DNA from 3 places in the Rhodococcus sp. 24CO genome. Region 3 is predicted to be linked to each of the others. Evidence: riboswitches for the same ligand, from Rfam matches in the RefSeq annotation. Region 3 holds a riboswitch; each other region holds the start of a gene.
The links. A riboswitch is a leader RNA that binds a small molecule or an ion and turns the genes downstream of it on or off. The one in region 3 is predicted to bind cobalamin.

Region 1 (5,728 bases), on a different contig from region 3:
TACTTCCTCGAGATAGATCACGAACTGATCCGCGCCGAGGAACTACTCTTCACCGCTGCCGACACAGCCAACCTACTGACATTAGGCGGGTTGACTCCCTTTCCCGGCGAAGCCGAGAAGATCACGACTATGACCGGCGGCCTACCCGCTCTCGTACATGCCGGTGCCGCGGTCGTCGAAGCGCTACCCACACAACAGGATCGAGATCAACTCCTCGAGCTGAACCTTCAACACACGATCGACGAGTACACCCGGCGCACGATCCTCGACAACACCGACATCACTGACCATCGGGACTTCCTCGTATCGTGCTCAACAGCGCGAACCCTGGATGTGAGCACTGCAGCGCACCTTTTCACCTCTCCTGAATCCCGCGATCGGATTCGTGAACGCCTATTGGAGCTGGAATCGGCCGGCACACTCTCCCGAATCGAAATCGGAACCGACGAAACCTGGGAACTTCCAGCGGCAGTTCGCACGTCACTGATGGCAACTCAGCCACAGCTCGGGCTTGATCCGACACAGCAATTGTCCTCGCTGGCACACTTCCGACTCGACTCCGGCCAACACGCGTCGGCGTTGAAGTACGCGACCGAAGGTGGCGACTGGGATCTTGCCATCGATATCATCGAAAATAATTGGGTAACAATGCTTTCCAAAAGCTTTGATACCGTCCGCCGCGCCTTGCAACAGATACCGCCCGCAACGGCAAGGAAGAGTTCGATTGCTCTGGCGGGTCGCGACCTGTTCACAATGCACCCTGGCGACGTCCCCAAGCCGATCACCGCGCTGCCCCGCTCTGCCGCAGAACTCCGAGCGATCGGCGCAAGCAAGGACGCCCGAGACGTACTCAATGTCGGCTGTGTTCACTCGATCATGCTGCGTGTCGCCGGAAAATACGGGCCAGCAGCCGAAACGACGCGCCGCCTGACCGAGATCAGCAGAAGCGCTCTCGACACGAACCCCGACGACATCAGCCCGCAACTCCCGGTGATGCGCGTGCAGTGGGGAATCACGTTTCAACTGAGCGGACGGTTCACGGAATCCACCACCGAGATGCGTATGGCGTACTGGGGCGGTGAATCACAGGGCATCGACTTCATCGCCCGCAATGCAGCGGGAGGCGTAGCCATGAATTGGGCGATCGTCGGGGAACCCTCTCTGTCGCAGGGATGGTCACGGCTCGAGCGCAAGCATCCGAACACCTATGGGTGGCTCCACTCGATGGTACGAACGCCAGGACTGGTCGCCCGTGCGTTGACTGCACTGTGCACCCTCGACCTCGACGATGCACATGAGGCCGTCGCAGCCCTGGGAGAGCCCGACAACAACGAGGAACTGTGGGCGTTTGTCCTCTACACGCACTGCCAGTACGCACTCACCTGCGGGGAAGAATCGACGGCTATCACGTTGCTGCGCAAGGGAATTTTCGACAACCCCGCAAAGCTGAAACCTGATTCTTTTGCGCTACCGTTGTTGCGCTCCACCAAAATCGATCTGGCTCTCGCGCTCGGCGACGGCAACTTGGCAATGGCGCTGTCGTCGGACATCGCCGAGCCGGCCGCCAATCCCTGGACACTGGTTTCCGTCGCGCGCCTATATCAGCGGGCCGGTCAGAATGAATCGGCAATCGCGCTGTGCCACCAATTCGATTGGGCGCGAGAGTCGTACCCACGCCCACAGATGGAGGCCCTCCTCATTCAAGCCGTCGCGCATTTGCGAGGTGACGAGCCGCGCCGCGCCGCCGAAGCCTGGTCGAATGCCTGCAGCATCGCCGACCAAACCGGCAATCTCCGATCGTTCTCGACCATATCTCGACGCGACGTCGATCACCTCGAATCCTTGGCACGTACCGGATCGAGCGCTCTTGCCCGATTCCTGAAACTTGCTCCAGGAGAAACATTTCCACACGAGCTGAACCTGGTCACTTTGACGGACAGAGAAAGACAAGTTCTTGATCTGATCGCGTCCCACGCCAGTTTGACGGAGATGGCAAACGCACTCTTCATCTCCGTCAACACGGTCAAGACTCAGGTGCGCACGCTCTACAGAAAACTTGAAGTCCACAATCGACGCGAAGCACTCACACGCGCACGGGAGCTACGTCTGCTCTGATCCACCGACGGGATACATTCTGTAGTCATGAGCCACACCTGCGTCTTCTGCAACATCATCTCGGCAGACGAGCCCGCAATTCGTGTTTTCGAAACCGAAACCGTGCTCGCATTTCTCGACGCCCGCCCGGTCAGCCGCGGACACACCCTTGTTGTGCCGAAACGCCACGCCACCAACCTCGACGGACTCGAAAACCACGAGGGCGCAGAGATGTTCCGGGTAGGCACAATCATCGCCGGCGCGCTGCGGCGGTGCGACATCGCCGCGGACGGCGTCAACATCCTGGTCAACGACGGACGTGCCGCCGGTCAGACCGTCTTTCACTCACATCTGCACGTCGTACCGCGACACAGCGGAGACAAAGCCAAGTTCGCAGCCGGGCTCCTGGCGAGGCGGGCCGTCGAACTCGAAGAAGCGGGAGCGTCGATCCGAAGTCAGCTCTGATCAACCAGGAACGCTGTCACTTCGTCGCGGTACCGCTCTGGTTGATCGTCGTGGACAAGGTGACCCGCGTCGGCAATGCGCACATACCGAGTCCCCGGACGCTCTGCCATCTCGCGCATCTGGCCGTGCGGGGTAATCGTGAACTCACCCTCGACGAGAAGGGTGGGTACCTCGATTGCACTCCACTGATCCCAGAAATGCCGCGTGCCCCATTCTTCCGAGATATCGCGAAAGGTCGACACGTCACCGTGCAGGTACCACCCGTCGTCGCGGCGGTCGAACGAATCCAGAAAGTATTGTCCCGCAACCGGACCGAAGAACTCCTTCACCGCATTATCCGTAGCAAACGGTTGCGGCCACGACGACACCATCTGAGCCCAGTTCTCCGCAGTGCGCCCGCGGAAATCCGGTGCCATGTCCTCGAGAACCAACGCACGCACTCGGTCCGGGTGTGCGGCGGCAAAACACCACGCGTGCAGGGCACCCATCGAGTGCCCGATCACGATCATCGGCGTGTCGATCACTGCCACCGCCGACGCAAGGTCTTCGACAAATGCCTCGGTCGTCAATTCTGCGGGCGCCGGCCGTCCGTGACCGGCCGCGTCGAACGTGTAGACGTGGCCGAACTCGCGAATCCAGGGCACATGCCGACGCCACGTTCGGGCACTACCCATGAGGCCGTGCAACAACAGAATCGGCTGGCCGGTACCACCTTCGTCATGCAACACGAATGTCACCGTACGCGGTGAAGCCGCGCGGTAATGTCGCTTACATGGCAGTCGTGAAGATCAATGCAATTGAAATCCCCGAGGGCGCCGGCCCCGAACTGGAAAAGCGCTTCGCAGCACGCGCACATGCCGTGGAGAACTCTCCCGGATTCCTCGGTTTCCAGCTCCTGCGCCCCACAGCTGGCGAGAACCGCTACTTCGTGGTCACGCAGTGGGAAACCGAGGAGGCGTTCGCCGACTGGCGTGACGGCCCGGCCCGCGCAGCGCATTCGGGTGAGCGCGCCAAGCCCGTCGCGTCGGGTGCGTCGCTGCTCGAGTTCGAGGTAGTTCTGGACGTCCCCGCCAAGAGTTGATCCGTGATCGTGCAGGGTTTTGCTCGCCTAGCGAGCAAAACCCTTCACGATTTTCGTGTATTCACTGCTAAAGTGCGCTCTGTACACGCGATGGTCGACAGGAATCCGGTGAAAGCCCGGAGCGGTCGCGCCACTGTAATTCGAGGTGAACCCACCTCGACAGCCAGACACTCCGGCCATCGCATTTGACCTAGGGGACGCGAAAATCCCAGGAGGCTTCGATGGCACTCGCCTACTCTCCCGACTCGTCGATCGATTCGACTCGTCTTGCCTTCCTCGCCGCAGCTATTGTGCTGTTCGCGATGCTGGCTCTCTACCTGGTCGGATTCGACCAGGGCGCAATCTCACGCACAGGCATGTACATGCATGAGCTGATGCACGACGGACGCCACTTGATGGGCCTCCCGTGCCACTAGTCGACAATTTCACGAAACTTCTGATTCGTGGCTTGTTGGCTGGTTTGATCGCAGGCATCCTTGCCGGCGGAGTTGCATTTGTGCTGGGTGAGCCGCACGTCAACGCTGCCATCGCGATCGAAGAAGCCAACAGTGCCGCCGGCGAAACCGCCGGACACACGCACGGCGACGAAGAAGCCCCACTCGTCAGTCGTGATGGTCAACGCGCTGGACTCTTCCTCGCAACGTCGCTCGCGGGCTTGGCCCTCGGTGCCATCTTCGCCGTAGTCGCCAACTACGCGCGACGGATCACCACCATGTCGGGACCGTTCTTGGCGATGGCCATCGCATTGGGAGGCTGGCTCGCCATCGAGGCGGTGCCGTTCTTCAAGTACCCGGCCAATCCGCCAGCCGTCGGCGATCCCGACACGATCAACCAGCGAACCTGGCTGTGGCTCGCGACCGTGATCCTCGGACTGCTGGCCGTCACCGCGGCCGCCGCGGCAGCAAAAGCTGTATCCGCCCACGAGTTCCTCAGCGTGCGCGTCGCCGCTCCGGTTGCTGCGTTCCTGGTCATCGTGGCAATCGGCTACGTTTCGCTACCCACGATCAACGAGGTGGGCGACGACTTCCCGGCAACTCTGCTGTGGGAGTTCCGCCTCTCGTCCCTCGCTACACAGGCAACCTTGTGGCTCGTACTCGGATTGGCATTTGCCTTCCTCACCGAGCGCGCGACCAAGAACGCCGAAGTAGCAAAAAAGTACGCCCTTCGCTGAAACTGCCGTGCGCCTTTATTAACCGCGCGCGGTTGATAAAGGCGCACAGCAGTTCTTTTTCAGCTCAGATGATGCACTTCCTGCAGCCCGTACACCGGCGTCGGAATGCCCTCGTAGCGCGCCTTCAACTGCAGAGCCAGGTACAGCGAGTAGTGGCGGGACTGATGCAGATTGCCGCCGTGGAACCAGAGCGCTTCCTGCTGCGTCGGCTTCCACATATTGCGCTGCTCGCCTTCCCACGGTCCCGGATCCTTGGTGGTGTTCGACCCCAGTCCCCAGACCTTGCCGACCTTGTCGGCGGTGTCCTGACCGATCAGATCGGCCACCCAACCGTTCATCGAGCCGTAGCCCGTTGCGTAGACCACCACGTCGGCCGGCAGTTCCGTACCGTCTTCGAGAATCACGCTGTTCTCGGTCAGCTCTCGAATGTTCCCGTGGGCGAGCTTGATGTCTCCGTTGGCAACCAGTTCGGCAGCGCCGACGTCGATGTAATAGCCCGAGCCGCGTCGTAGGTACTTCATGAACAGGCCCGAACCGTCGTCGCCCCAGTCGTGCTCGAAGCCGGCCTTCTCGAGGCGATCGTAGAAGTCCTTGTCGCGCTCACGGATTGCGTCGTACACCGGGATCTGGAACTCGTGCATGATCCGGTACGGCAACGAACCGAACGTGAGGTCCGCCTTGTGCGTCGTCATACCGGCGGCGAGTGCGCGCTCCGAGTACAGATCACCCAAGCCCAGATCCATCAGTGAATCCGACTTCACGATGTGCGTCGAACTGCGCTGCACCATCGTGACGTCGATGCCGTTCTCCCACAAGGCGCCGCAGATGTCGTGCGAGGAGTTGTTGGCCCCGATGACCACAACCTTCTTACCGACGTACTGATCCGGGCCGGGGTGCTTGCTCGAGTGGTGCTGATC
Region 2 (5,728 bases), on a different contig from region 3:
GTTGTCGGCTCGTTCACGTCCGCTCAGATGGACGGATCATTGTGGTTCACAACGGCATTGATCGCTTGGCTCGGATCGTCGATCTTCGCGGCCTTCGGCTTGTTCATGGGATACCTGCTGCCGAGCGAGAACGTCATGCAACTGCTCGGTCCCGGGCTCGCACTGCTTGCATTCGGCGGCGGCCTCTTCGTTCCGCTCCAGAATGGTTCGGTGTGGGCGACCATTGCTCAACTCACTCCGATGTTCGGCATCAACGCACTGGCTCACGCGCCGCTGACCGGCAATAGCGTCCACTGGACGTGGATCGTCAATATTCTGGTGTGGTTCGCCATCTTCGCCGCCGGAGCGATCTGGCGGTTCCAACAAGATACGGAGCGTGTGTAGTTGCCGAAGACCACTCGACCAATCGATTCCGTCGCGGCGCCGCGACGGAATCGTTTCGGCATCCTGTTTGCCGCCGTGTGGATGGTTTTTCTCGGTGGTCCACTCATCGAAGGATGGAACCTTCGCGGCGAACTACGGGGCTGGGTAGGGATTCTTGCGACGCTCACCTTCGGCGCTCTCTACCTCTACACCTTTGCCCGGGTACAGCAGCGCCGTCTCACTCTCAGCGGAGAACCGACAGTTCGCCGCGCGGTAGTCACGTTGGCCGGCCTGACTGCACTCGCCGCTGTGATCATCATCAGCGTCGGGCCGACCGGTCTCGCAACTGCGCCGTACCTCGCCGTCACGGCTGTGACAATGCTGCCGACCGTGGCCGGCGGCATTCTCACCTTGGCCATTGCCGCTTCGGTGGAAATCGTCAGTGTCAGCGCCGGATGGGGAAACTATTCGGGCCTGTCGCTCGGAGTGTGCGCCGCCGCGTTTGCCACGTGGGGCGTCATGTCCCTCATCAGACGCAATATTTCGATGGTCCACGAACGAGAAGAACAGGAACAGCGTGCTGTCATGGAGGAACGCGCACGAATGGCACGCGATCTCCATGACATCCTCGGGCACTCGCTCACCGTCATCACCGTCAAAGCCGAACTGGCCAACCGATTGTTGGACGTCGACATCGAGCGCGCTCGCAGTGAACTCGACGATCTCGAACGACTGTCCCGCGATGCTTTGGCGGATGTGCGCTCCGCAGTGAACGGGTTTCGAACCATCTCACTCCCCGTCGAGATCGCCCGCGCCCGAGAGGCTCTGCGTGCTGCAGGCATCGAAGATCATTCCCCGAACAGTACCGAAATGGTGCCGCGACACTTGCGGGAATTGTTTGCCTGGACCGTTCGTGAAGGCGTCACCAACGTCGTACGCCACAGCGCCGCAACACAATGCACCATCACCATCGACGAGAAGAGCGTCGAAATTTTCGACGACGGGATCTCCGGCGAGAATACGACGATCGGCAACGGGTTGACCGGACTGCGTGAACGCGCCGCAGCGGTGGGAGCCCGCGTGATCATCAACGCCGCCGCGCACCAGGGCTTTTCACTAAAGGTCCACGAACAGGAGAACACGTGAGCATCCGGCTACTACTTGCCGACGACCAGGCATTGGTTCGCGGCGCCCTGGCCGCACTCCTCGATCTCGAAACCGATCTGACCGTGGTCGCAGAAGTCGGCCGAGGCGACGAGGTTGTTGCGGCAGCGATGGAACACCGCCCCGATGTTGCACTGCTGGACGTGGAGATGCCGGGACTGGACGGGATTGCAGCCACGTCGGCGTTGCTGGAAGCGCTCCCACAAACACGGGTGCTGATCGTGACGACCTTCGGGCGGCCGGGATTTCTTCGCAAGGCGATGCACGCGGGAGCCACCGGTTTTGTCGTCAAGGACACCCCGGCGCGGCAACTCGCCGACGCGGTACGACGCGTCCATGCGGGGTTGCGCGTCGTAGATCCGACGCTGGCGGCAGACAGCCTCGTCAGCGGCGAATCTCCACTGACCGATCGTGAAACGGAAGTACTGCGCGCCGCGAAGGCCGGCGCGCCCGTTGCAGCTATCGCCGCCGAGCTATTCCTGTCAGCTGGCACCGTTCGCAATCACCTGTCGTCCGCGATGGGGAAGACCGGAGGTGCGACGCGTGGAGAATCTGCTCGAATCGCCGAAGCCAACGGTTGGTTATAAGAAGAGCAGGGTCCCCACATAGAGTCCCGTATCCGGCAATTCCGTCGCAATTATTGTTAATCACTCTCCCGCCTGCAGTTCTAACCCAAATATTCACGTATCCTGTTACCTGGTTCCGCGACAATGCGTTGCGGAACCGAATAGCGGAGTACCGACCCACCTTTGGTTACCTACCAGTTATCAGATGGTTGAGCGGACAACACAGGGGGAAGGCTCATGGCGCAAAGATTCAGCCAACGATTGAATGCGCTGTTCGAGTCCGCCCCTAATCACGTCACCAACGCCATGGTTGTGCGCAGCATGACCGAAGACGGTTGTCGCATCTCTACTCCCTACTTGTCGCAACTCCGCACGGGCGTCCGCACCAACCCTTCACCCGAAGTTGTCTCCGCCCTCGCCCGATTCTTCGAAGTGACTCCGGACTATTTTTTCAACCCCGACCAAGAAGTGCCCTTTCTCGCAAGCGGCGATTCCGACCACATTCTGCTCGCACAGCTTCACAACGATCGCCTACGCAATCTCACGTCTCGGGTAGTCGACCTGTCCCCAGCCTCACAGGCCCTTCTTGTCGAAATGGCCGAAAATCTCCGATCGTCCGAGAATCTTCCCCGGGTACCTCCCGACTCCAACTCGTACTCGTGGCGCGCCTAGACCCGTCGACACAAGTCATACGGGCACTGCTTTTCCTGCTCCCACGCACATAGCCCTATGCTGGGCAACGCAGCTGGTTCGCCCGGCGCGGTCATGAGGAGCCCCGAAGACCGTTCCTGGCGTCGAAGCTCCGTCAGCTCAGGCAGACGGAGTGAGAGGGAACCCGGTGAAAATCCGGGACTGTCCCGCAGCGGTAAGCAGGAACGACCGCCGTCTACATGCACTGGGCTTTTGCCTGGGAAGCGATGGCCAGTAGGTTCGATCACCACGATCGAGCGCCCGCGAGTCCGAAGACCTGCCGACTGTGTCGGGCACGCCGTGCCCGACGGTCCACCGCCTCGTGGAATGGGCGCGTAGATCTCGAGACGTGGTCGCATGTTTGATTGCGGCCTCATGAGGTGTACCCGTCTGCCGGCAGTGGCCATCAGTGCATTGGCAATCTGGAGAAACTCCGTGACAACAACATTCACCGCGACCGTGCTGGGCTCTCCGCGTATCGGTCCTCATCGCGAACTCAAACGGGCAATCGAAAGCTACTGGGCGGGGCGCATCGACGCCGACGCCTTGGCGCGAGTAGCCCGTGACCTGCGTCGGCAGGGCTTGGCCGACCTCCGTGACCAGGGAATCGACTCCATCCCGGTCAACACCTTTTCCTTCTATGACCAGATGCTCGACACGGCAGTGCTTCTCGGCGCGCTGCCCGAGAGGGTCGCATCCGTCGCCGATCCGTTGGACCGCTATTTTGCGGCCGCACGCGGCACCGACACCATCGCCCCACTCGAGATGACCAAGTGGTTCGATACCAATTACCACTATCTCGTCCCCGAGATTTCACCGTCCACGACGTTCTCGCTCGACGCCTCGAAAGTGCTCGGCGAACTGGCGGAAGCGCTCGCAGACGGCATACCCGCTCGCCCGGTTGTCATCGGCCCCGTCACGTTCCTTCTCCTCTCGAAGGCTGTCGGAACCGAAGAACCGCTTCTGACCCGGATCGATGAACTGGTTCCGCTGTACGCGGACCTTCTCGGCAAGCTCGCCGACGCCGGGGCCGCGTGGGTGCAGATTGACGAACCGGCGCTCGTCGGCGACCGCACCGACGAAGAGATCGAAGCCGCCCGGTCGCTCTACGAACAGCTTTCGTCGCTGTCGAATCGACCGGCAATCCTGCTGGCGTCGTACTTCGGCTCGTTGGGCGATGCGCTTCCCGCCCTCGCGTCCACCGCAGTCGAAGGTTTTGCGATCGACCTTGTCGCAGGACGTGATTCGATTGGGTCCGTCCCAGACCTCGCCCGCAAGCTCGTTGTCGCCGGAGTTGTCGACGGCCGAAATATCTGGCGAACGGACCTGGATTCGGCGCTGTCCACGCTGGGCGCTCTGCTCGGCAGCGTCGATACCCTTGCCGTCTCCACGTCATGCTCGCTCCTGCACGTTCCGTACTCACTCTCCCAGGAACCGGATCTGGACAAAGCCCTGCGCTCCTGGCTTGCATTCGGCGCCGAAAAGGTGCGGGAAGTGACCACGCTTGCCACCGCGCTTACTCTGGGGCGCGAATCCGTCGAGGACGAATTCGGCCTCGCCCGCGCCGCCGCGTCGACTCGCAAGGACGACAAGCGACTCAACGACGCCGGCGTGCGTGGACGTCTTGAAGCCGTGCTGAATTCGGCGACCAACCGCGCCCCGGCGGCGGAGCGTCGCAAGGCTCAAGCCGAATTGCTGCCGCTTCCTCCACTTCCGACCACCACTATCGGTTCGTACCCGCAGACATCCAAGATCCGGGTGGCGCGTGCGGCATTGCGCAACGGCGAGATCGACGAGCCTGAATACATCTCGCGCATGCGCGGCGAGATCGCGGATGTGGTTGCACTCCAGGAGAAATTGGACCTGGACGTGCTCGTGCACGGCGAACCCGAGCGCAATGACATGGTGCAGTACTTCGCCGAACAACTCGACGGCTTCTTCGCGACCGCGAACGGTTGGGTTCAGTCGTACGGCACGCGCTGTGTCCGTCCGCCGATCCTCTACGGCGACGTCTCCCGTCCGAAACCGATGACCGTCGACTGGATCACCTACGCGCAGTCCTTGACCGACAAGCCGGTCAAGGGGATGCTCACGGGACCGGTCACGATTCTGGCGTGGTCGTTCGTGCGTGACGATCAACCTCTCGCCGACTCCGCCAATCAGGTTGCGTTGGCGATTCGGGACGAGACCGTCGACCTGCAGGCTGCGGGCATCGGCATCATCCAGGTGGACGAGCCCGCACTTCGTGAATTGCTCCCGCTGCGTGCCGCTGATCAGCCGGCCTACCTGGACTGGTCGGTCGGGTCGTTCCGGCTGGCAACGTCGGGGGTCGCGGATTCCACGGCGATCCATACGCATCTCTGCTACTCGGAGTTCGGGGCCGTGATCGGCGCGATCGCGGGACTCGATGCCGATGTCACCTCGATCGAAGCGGCCCGTTCGCACATGGAGGTTCTGGGTGACCTCAGCGCCGTGGGCTTCGATCTGGGTGTCGGCCCCGGTGTGTACGACATTCACTCTCCGCGGGTCCCGAGCGTCGACGAGATTGCCGGTTCGCTGCGCGAAGCACTCGAGGCCGTCCCGGTGGAACGGCTGTGGGTCAACCCTGACTGCGGCTTGAAGACACGAGGTCTGGTCGAGGTTGAAGCGTCGCTGCGCAACCTCGTCGAGGCGGCAAAGGTGGTACGGGCGGAACTTTAGGGGGCTCCGCCCCCTGTGCGCCTTTCTGGTAGTTCGCACTGCCGGAAAGGCGCACAAGGGCCGTAGGCCCCTTTTTTAGTACATTCATATACAAAGGTGGCCTTTAATCACGCTAGAGTGACGCCATGGAAGCCGCAGCAGAAGAAACTCAGGGAACGGCCGGAGAGCTCAACTTTTGGTCGTTCATCGAGTTGGCGAACAAAAGACTGTCCGACGAGCACGGCTTTCGCCACCACCTCGCCACC
Region 3 (5,728 bases):
GTCGAGCGTCTTCGGCTCCGGGTGCTCCCACATCTTGCGCTCAGCAGCTTCGAGAAGTCGTTCGGCGATACCGTGCAATGCCCACGGATTGGACTGCGTCATGAACTTCTGATTCTGCTCGTCCAGGACGTAGGTTTCGGCCAGCTTCTCATACATCCAGTCCGCGACCACGTTGGTGGTGGCGTCGTACCCGAAGAGGTAATCGACCGTGGCCGCCATCTCGAATGCACCCTTGTACCCATGACGGCGCATCGCGTCGAGCCAGCGGGGATTGACCACGCGCGCCCGGAAGACACGTGCGGTCTCTTCCGAAAGTGTCCGTGTGCGAACCGATTCCGGCCGGGTGCTGTCGCCGATGTATGCCTCGGGAGACTTCCCGGTCAGCGCGCGCACGGTTGCGACCATGCCGCCGTGGTACTGGAAGTAGTCGTCGGAATCCGCGATGTCGTGTTCACGTGTGTCAGTGTTCTTGGCCGCCACGTTGATTCGACGGTACGCGCTGCGCATGTCGTCGGCGGCGGGGATTCCGTCGAGGCCGCGGCCGTACGCAAAGCCGCCCCACGTGGTGTACACATCGGCGAGGTCGTCGTCGCCGCGCCAGGTCTTGGAGTCGATGAGTTGCAGCAGACCAGCCCCGTAGGTTCCGGGCTTGGAGCCGAAAATACGCGTGGTTGCACGCCGGGCGTCTCCGTGCTCGGCAAGATCTGCCTGTGCGTGGGCGCGAATGTAGTTCTGCTCGTCGGTCTCGTCCAACGCCGCGACCAACTGCACGGCGTCGTCGAGCAGCGCCAGGACGTGCGGGAACGCGTCGCGGAAGAAGCCGGAAATGCGGACTGTGACATCGATGCGCGGGCGTCCCAGTTCTTCGAGATCGATGACCTCGAGGTTGACGACGCGTCGACTGGCTTCGTCCCAGACGGGGCGAACACCGAGGAGCGCAAACACTTCGGCGATGTCGTCGCCGGATGTACGCATGGCGGCGGTACCCCACACGGACAGACCCACCGAACGTGGGTACTCCCCGTGATCGGCGAGGTAGCGGGCGGCAAGAGACTCCGCCATGGCCTGGCCGGTCTCCCACGCCAGACGCGACGGAACCGCCTTGGGATCGACCGAGTAGAAATTGCGGCCAGTGGGGAGCACGTTGATCAATCCGCGCAGCGGCGATCCACTCGGGCCGGCCGCGATGAAGCCGCCGTCGAGTGCGTGCAGCACCTGCTTGATCTCGCCGGAGGTTTGACGCAGACGCGGTACTACCTCGGTGGCTGCGAACTGCAGAATCTTGATGACGGTCGGATCGTCGCTGAGTCCCTGCGCCGCAGCGGGATTCCACTCGGCGTCGGACATGGCGCGGATGAGCGCGTGCGCCTTTTCTTCGATGTCGTCGACGCGGTTACGTGATTCGTCGCCGTCCTCGCTCAGGCCGAGTGCCTCACGAAGACCGGGAACGCTCTGCTCGCCGCCCCACATCTGTCGCGCCCGCAGCATCGCGAGTACCAGTTCGATTTCGGCGTCACCCTCGGGTGCGCGGCCGAGGATGTGCAAACCGTCGCGGATCTGGACGTCCTTGATCTCGCACAGCCAGCCGTCGACGTGCAGGAGCATGTCGTCGAACACGTCTTCTTCCGGACGTTCGGCAAGTCCGAGGTCGTGGTCCATCTTGGCTGCACGCATCAGGGTCCAGATCTGCTGGCGGATGGCCGGCAGCTTGGACGGATCGAGCGCGGAGATGTTGGAGTGCTCGTCGAGTAGTTGTTCGAGCCGGGAAATGTCGCCGTAGCTTTCGGCGCGGGCCATCGGCGGGATCAGGTGATCGACCAGCGTCGCGTGCGCCCGGCGCTTTGCCTGGGTTCCCTCCCCCGGGTCGTTCACGAGGAACGGGTAGATCAGGGGCAGGTCACCGAGCGCGGCGTCGGTACCGCAGCTGCTGGACATGCCGAGCGTCTTGCCCGGCAGCCATTCGAGGTTGCCGTGCTTGCCCAGGTGAACAACCGCGTCGGCACCAAATCCGCCGTTGTCCGGGGTCGCAGCGATCCAACGGTACGCGGCAAGGTAGTGGTGACTCGGCGGCAGATCGGGATCGTGGTAGATCGCGACGGGCTTCTCACCAAAGCCCCGAGGCGGCTGAACCATGAGCACGATGTTGTTGAATCGCAGTGCGGCGATGACGATTTCGCCGTCCGGGTCCTGCGACCGGTCGACGTACAGCTCGCCGGGCGCTTCACCCCAGTGCTCTTCGACGCCGCTACGCAGATCTTCAGGCAGGGTGGCGAACCACTCGCGGTACTGCGCTGCCGAAATGCGGATCGGGTTGCCCTCGAGCTGCTCGGCCGTGAGCCAATCGGGATCCTGCCCGCCGGCCGCGATCAACGCATGAATCAGAGCGTCGCCATCCTTGGCGGCCAAGCCGGGAACAGAGTCGGGACCGTCGACGGGTCCGAGGTCGTAACCGGTGCTGCGCATTTCGGTCAGCAGGTCGATCGCGCTGGCTGGTGTGTCGAGTCCAACGGCATTGCCGATGCGAGCGTGCTTCGTTGGGTATGCCGACAGCATCAATGCAACACGACGCTCCGGCGTCGGAATATGACGCAACTTGCCGTGGCGCACCGCGATTCCGGCCACGCGGGCTGCACGCTCCGGATCAGGCATGTACGTGGAGAGACCGTCGGAATCGATTTCCTTGAACGAGAACGGCACCGTGATGATGCGTCCGTCGAATTCGGGGACCGCAACCTGGGTTGCGACATCGAGCGGCGACAGTCCGTCGTCGTTGGCATCCCAGGTAGCGCGACTGCTGGTCAGGCACAGCCCCTGCAAGATCGGTACGTCCAGTGCGGCGAGTGCTGCCACGTCCCAGGCTTCGTCGTCGCCGCCCGCGGACGCGGTGGCCGGCTTCGTTCCGCCGGCTGCGAGAACCGTCACGACCATGGCGTCGGCGCGGCGGAGTGTGGTCAGCAATTCAGCTTCGGCGCTGCGCAACGAGGCGCAGTAGATCGGGAGCGCAGTGCCGCCGGCATCGGCAATCGCATCGCAGAGCGCCTGGACGTAGCGGGTATTCCCGGCGAGGTGCTGGGCGCGGTAATAGAGAACCGCGATGACGGGACCACTGTTGGCGGTGATGTCTGGGGCAAAATCAGCAATTCCCCACGACGGCAGCCGCGCCGGGGCCTCGAAGCCGTGACCGGTGAGCAGCACCGTGTCGGACAGGAAGTGGTGCAGCTGAGCGAGGTTGTCTGCGCCGCCTTCCGCCAGGTAGTTGTGCGCTTCAGCCGCAACGCCCGGGGAGACAGTCGAGCACTCCATGAGGTCGGCATCAGGTGCGTGTTCGCCGCCGAGCACCACGACGGGCAGGCCGCTGGCCAGGACCATGTTCAGGCCGTCTTCCCAGCTCCGACGGCTGCCGAGGATGCGCACGATCACAAGATCGGCGCCGTCGAGCAAGCCAGGTAGATCCTCGGAAACCAGCAGCCTGGACGGGTTTGCCCACCGATACGAAACGCCGTCGCCGTTGTCCTGGCTTGCGCGAGCGCTCAGCAGATCGGTGTCGGACGTCGAGAGCAGAAGAATCACAGGTGAAACCTTCCTGGGGTTTCGCGCCCCGTGAAAAAGATCTTTCATGGACAGCAGTTGAGGGTCTGACTCGTGTGTACAAACGGAAACAGTTCCGCTTGCACACACTCACAGTGGCGCGACCGCACCGGAATCTCACCGGTTTCCTCACCTGCTGTCACTGGTTGCCCGTGATGCTACCGGTCGCGGGTCCGCGCTCTGCACGGTCGTACCCTTGACCCATGTCCACAGACCGTTCGCAGCCAGATGCGTGCCCTGGAGCACTGCAAGTTCACCAGGCCGCAGCCGGCCCGTTGGCGCGCGTGCGCCTACCCGGCGGCGCGCTGGCTCCACACCAGTTGCAGACGCTTGCCGAGGCCGCCCGCGACGTGGGCAACGGGCAGATGGAACTCACCTCACGCGGAAATATTCAACTCCGCGCTGTCAAAGACCCCCACGTATTTGCCGAACGGATCGCGTCCGCCGGTTTGCTTCCCTCAGCGACGCACGAGCGGGTTCGCAACATTCTGGCGTCGCCGCTCTCCGGCCGAATCGGGGGTGTCGCCGATGTGCGTGAGCTGGTTCGCCATCTTGACGCGGCGGTGCAGTCGGACCCGGCGTTGGCGCAGTTACCAGGACGAACACTCTTCACACTCGACGACGGCCGCGGCGACATCAGTGGTCTGCACGGCGATTTCGGACTGCACGCCCACAGCGAATCCGAGCACTCCCTCGTGCTCGCGGGGCATCGCACCAACCACCTCGTCCATGTCGACGACGCTGTGCCGTTGCTCCTCGACACCGCGCACGCGTTCCTGAATCTTCGTGACAAGCACTGGCGACTGGCCGAAGTGCCCGACGGAATCGCTCGAACCATCGACCGCCTGGGACTTTCGGCCGAATTTGCTGGTGCCGTCGACCTTGCCCCAGACGCCGGGCCGGCCATCGGGTGGCTCGAACAACGCGACGGAACCGTCGCATTGGGCGGCGGGCTCCGCTTCGGACTCCTCGACGCACGGCTCGCCGAATTCCTCGCCGCCATCGAAAAACCCGTGGTCGTGACGCCGTGGCGCTCGATCATGATCTTCGATCTGGACGAAGGTGCAGCCGAGCAGGTGGTGCGAGTTCTCGCGCCGATGGGCTTGATCTTCGACGAGAATTCGCCGTGGCTCGACGTCACAGCCTGCACCGGAAGCCCCGGATGCGAGAAGTCGCTCGCCGATGTCCGAGCGGACGCCATCGAAGCCGTCGAGCAGGATTCACTACCGATCGAAGGCCGGCAGCACTGGGCGGGCTGTGACCGTTCCTGCGGGCGCCCCCGCGCGAAAGTAGCCGACGTGATTGCGACGACTGACGGTTACCGGGTGAATCAGACCGATCAGTGATACCTCTATCCTGTGCCCCATGATCGAGTACATCCGTGACGGCGCAGAAATTTATCGCCAGTCCTTTGCCACAATTCGGGCCGAAGCCGACCTGAGCCGTTTCCCGGCGGATGTCTCGCAAGCTGTTGTGCGGATGATCCATGCCAGCGGTCAGGTCGACCTGGTCGACGACATCGCGTTCACACCGAACGTCGTCACCGTCGCCCGAGCTGCCCTGCGTGCGGGTGCGCCGATCTTCTGTGACGCGAACATGGTCGCCGCCGGAATTACCCGCAAGCGCCTGCCTGCCGACAACGAAGTGATCTGCACACTGCGCGACCCGCAGGTTCCGTTGCTGGCGAACACAATCGACAACACGCGCTCGGCGGCCGCTATCGAACTGTGGGGGCAGAAACTCGAAGGCGCCGTGGTCGCGATCGGCAATGCACCGACCGCTCTGTTCCATCTCCTCAACCTGATCGAGGCGGGCGGACCGCGGCCTGCTGCTATCGTCGGCGGACCCGTGGGATTCATCGGATCCGCCGAATCCAAAGAAGCGCTGATCGAACATCCCAGCGGCATAGAACATTTGATACTGAGAGGCCGACGCGGCGGCAGCGCCGTCACCGCGGCTGTCGTCAATGCGATTGCGAGCGAACAAGAATGAGCGAAGGCAAGTTGTGGGGAGTCGGCATCGGACCCGGCGATCCGGAGTTGGTGACCGTCAAAGCCGCCCGCGTGATCGGTGAGGCGGACGTCATCGCGTTCCATTCCGCGCGGCACGGAAAGAGCATTTCCCGCGGGGTTGCTGCTCC

Region 1: linked by a shared signal. The riboswitch ahead of V2B23_RS14980 (CbtB domain-containing protein) and the one ahead of cobN (cobaltochelatase subunit CobN) in region 3 are both predicted to bind cobalamin.
Region 2: linked by a shared signal. The riboswitch ahead of metE (5-methyltetrahydropteroyltriglutamate--homocysteine S-methyltransferase) and the one ahead of cobN (cobaltochelatase subunit CobN) in region 3 are both predicted to bind cobalamin.

The regions. Positions count from the first base shown of each region.
Region 1 is NZ_JAZFNF010000005.1:440,646-446,373, forward strand. It holds gene V2B23_RS14960 (LuxR C-terminal-related transcriptional regulator) at 1-2,115, shown strand, start outside; gene V2B23_RS14965 (HIT family protein) at 2,143-2,559, shown strand; gene V2B23_RS14970 (alpha/beta fold hydrolase) at 2,550-3,287, opposite strand; gene mhuD (mycobilin-forming heme oxygenase MhuD) at 3,332-3,640, shown strand; cobalamin riboswitch at 3,715-3,835, shown strand; gene V2B23_RS14980 (CbtB domain-containing protein) at 3,862-4,056, shown strand; gene V2B23_RS14985 (CbtA family protein) at 4,047-4,811, shown strand; gene V2B23_RS14990 (NAD(P)-binding domain-containing protein) at 4,871-5,728, opposite strand, start outside.
Region 2 is NZ_JAZFNF010000015.1:21,627-27,354, forward strand. It holds gene V2B23_RS27930 (ABC transporter permease) at 1-384, shown strand, start outside; gene V2B23_RS27935 (sensor histidine kinase) at 385-1,509, shown strand; gene V2B23_RS27940 (response regulator) at 1,506-2,114, shown strand; gene V2B23_RS27945 (helix-turn-helix domain-containing protein) at 2,331-2,765, shown strand; cobalamin riboswitch at 2,875-3,082, shown strand; gene metE (5-methyltetrahydropteroyltriglutamate--homocysteine S-methyltransferase) at 3,219-5,483, shown strand; gene V2B23_RS27955 (MarR family winged helix-turn-helix transcriptional regulator) at 5,609-5,728, shown strand, end outside.
Region 3 is NZ_JAZFNF010000001.1:781,598-787,325, forward strand. It holds gene cobN (cobaltochelatase subunit CobN) at 1-3,570, opposite strand, end outside; adenosylcobalamin (AdoCbl) riboswitch at 3,574-3,744, opposite strand; gene cobG (precorrin-3B synthase) at 3,792-4,934, shown strand; gene V2B23_RS03545 (precorrin-8X methylmutase) at 4,954-5,580, shown strand; gene cobJ (precorrin-3B C(17)-methyltransferase) at 5,577-5,728, shown strand, end outside.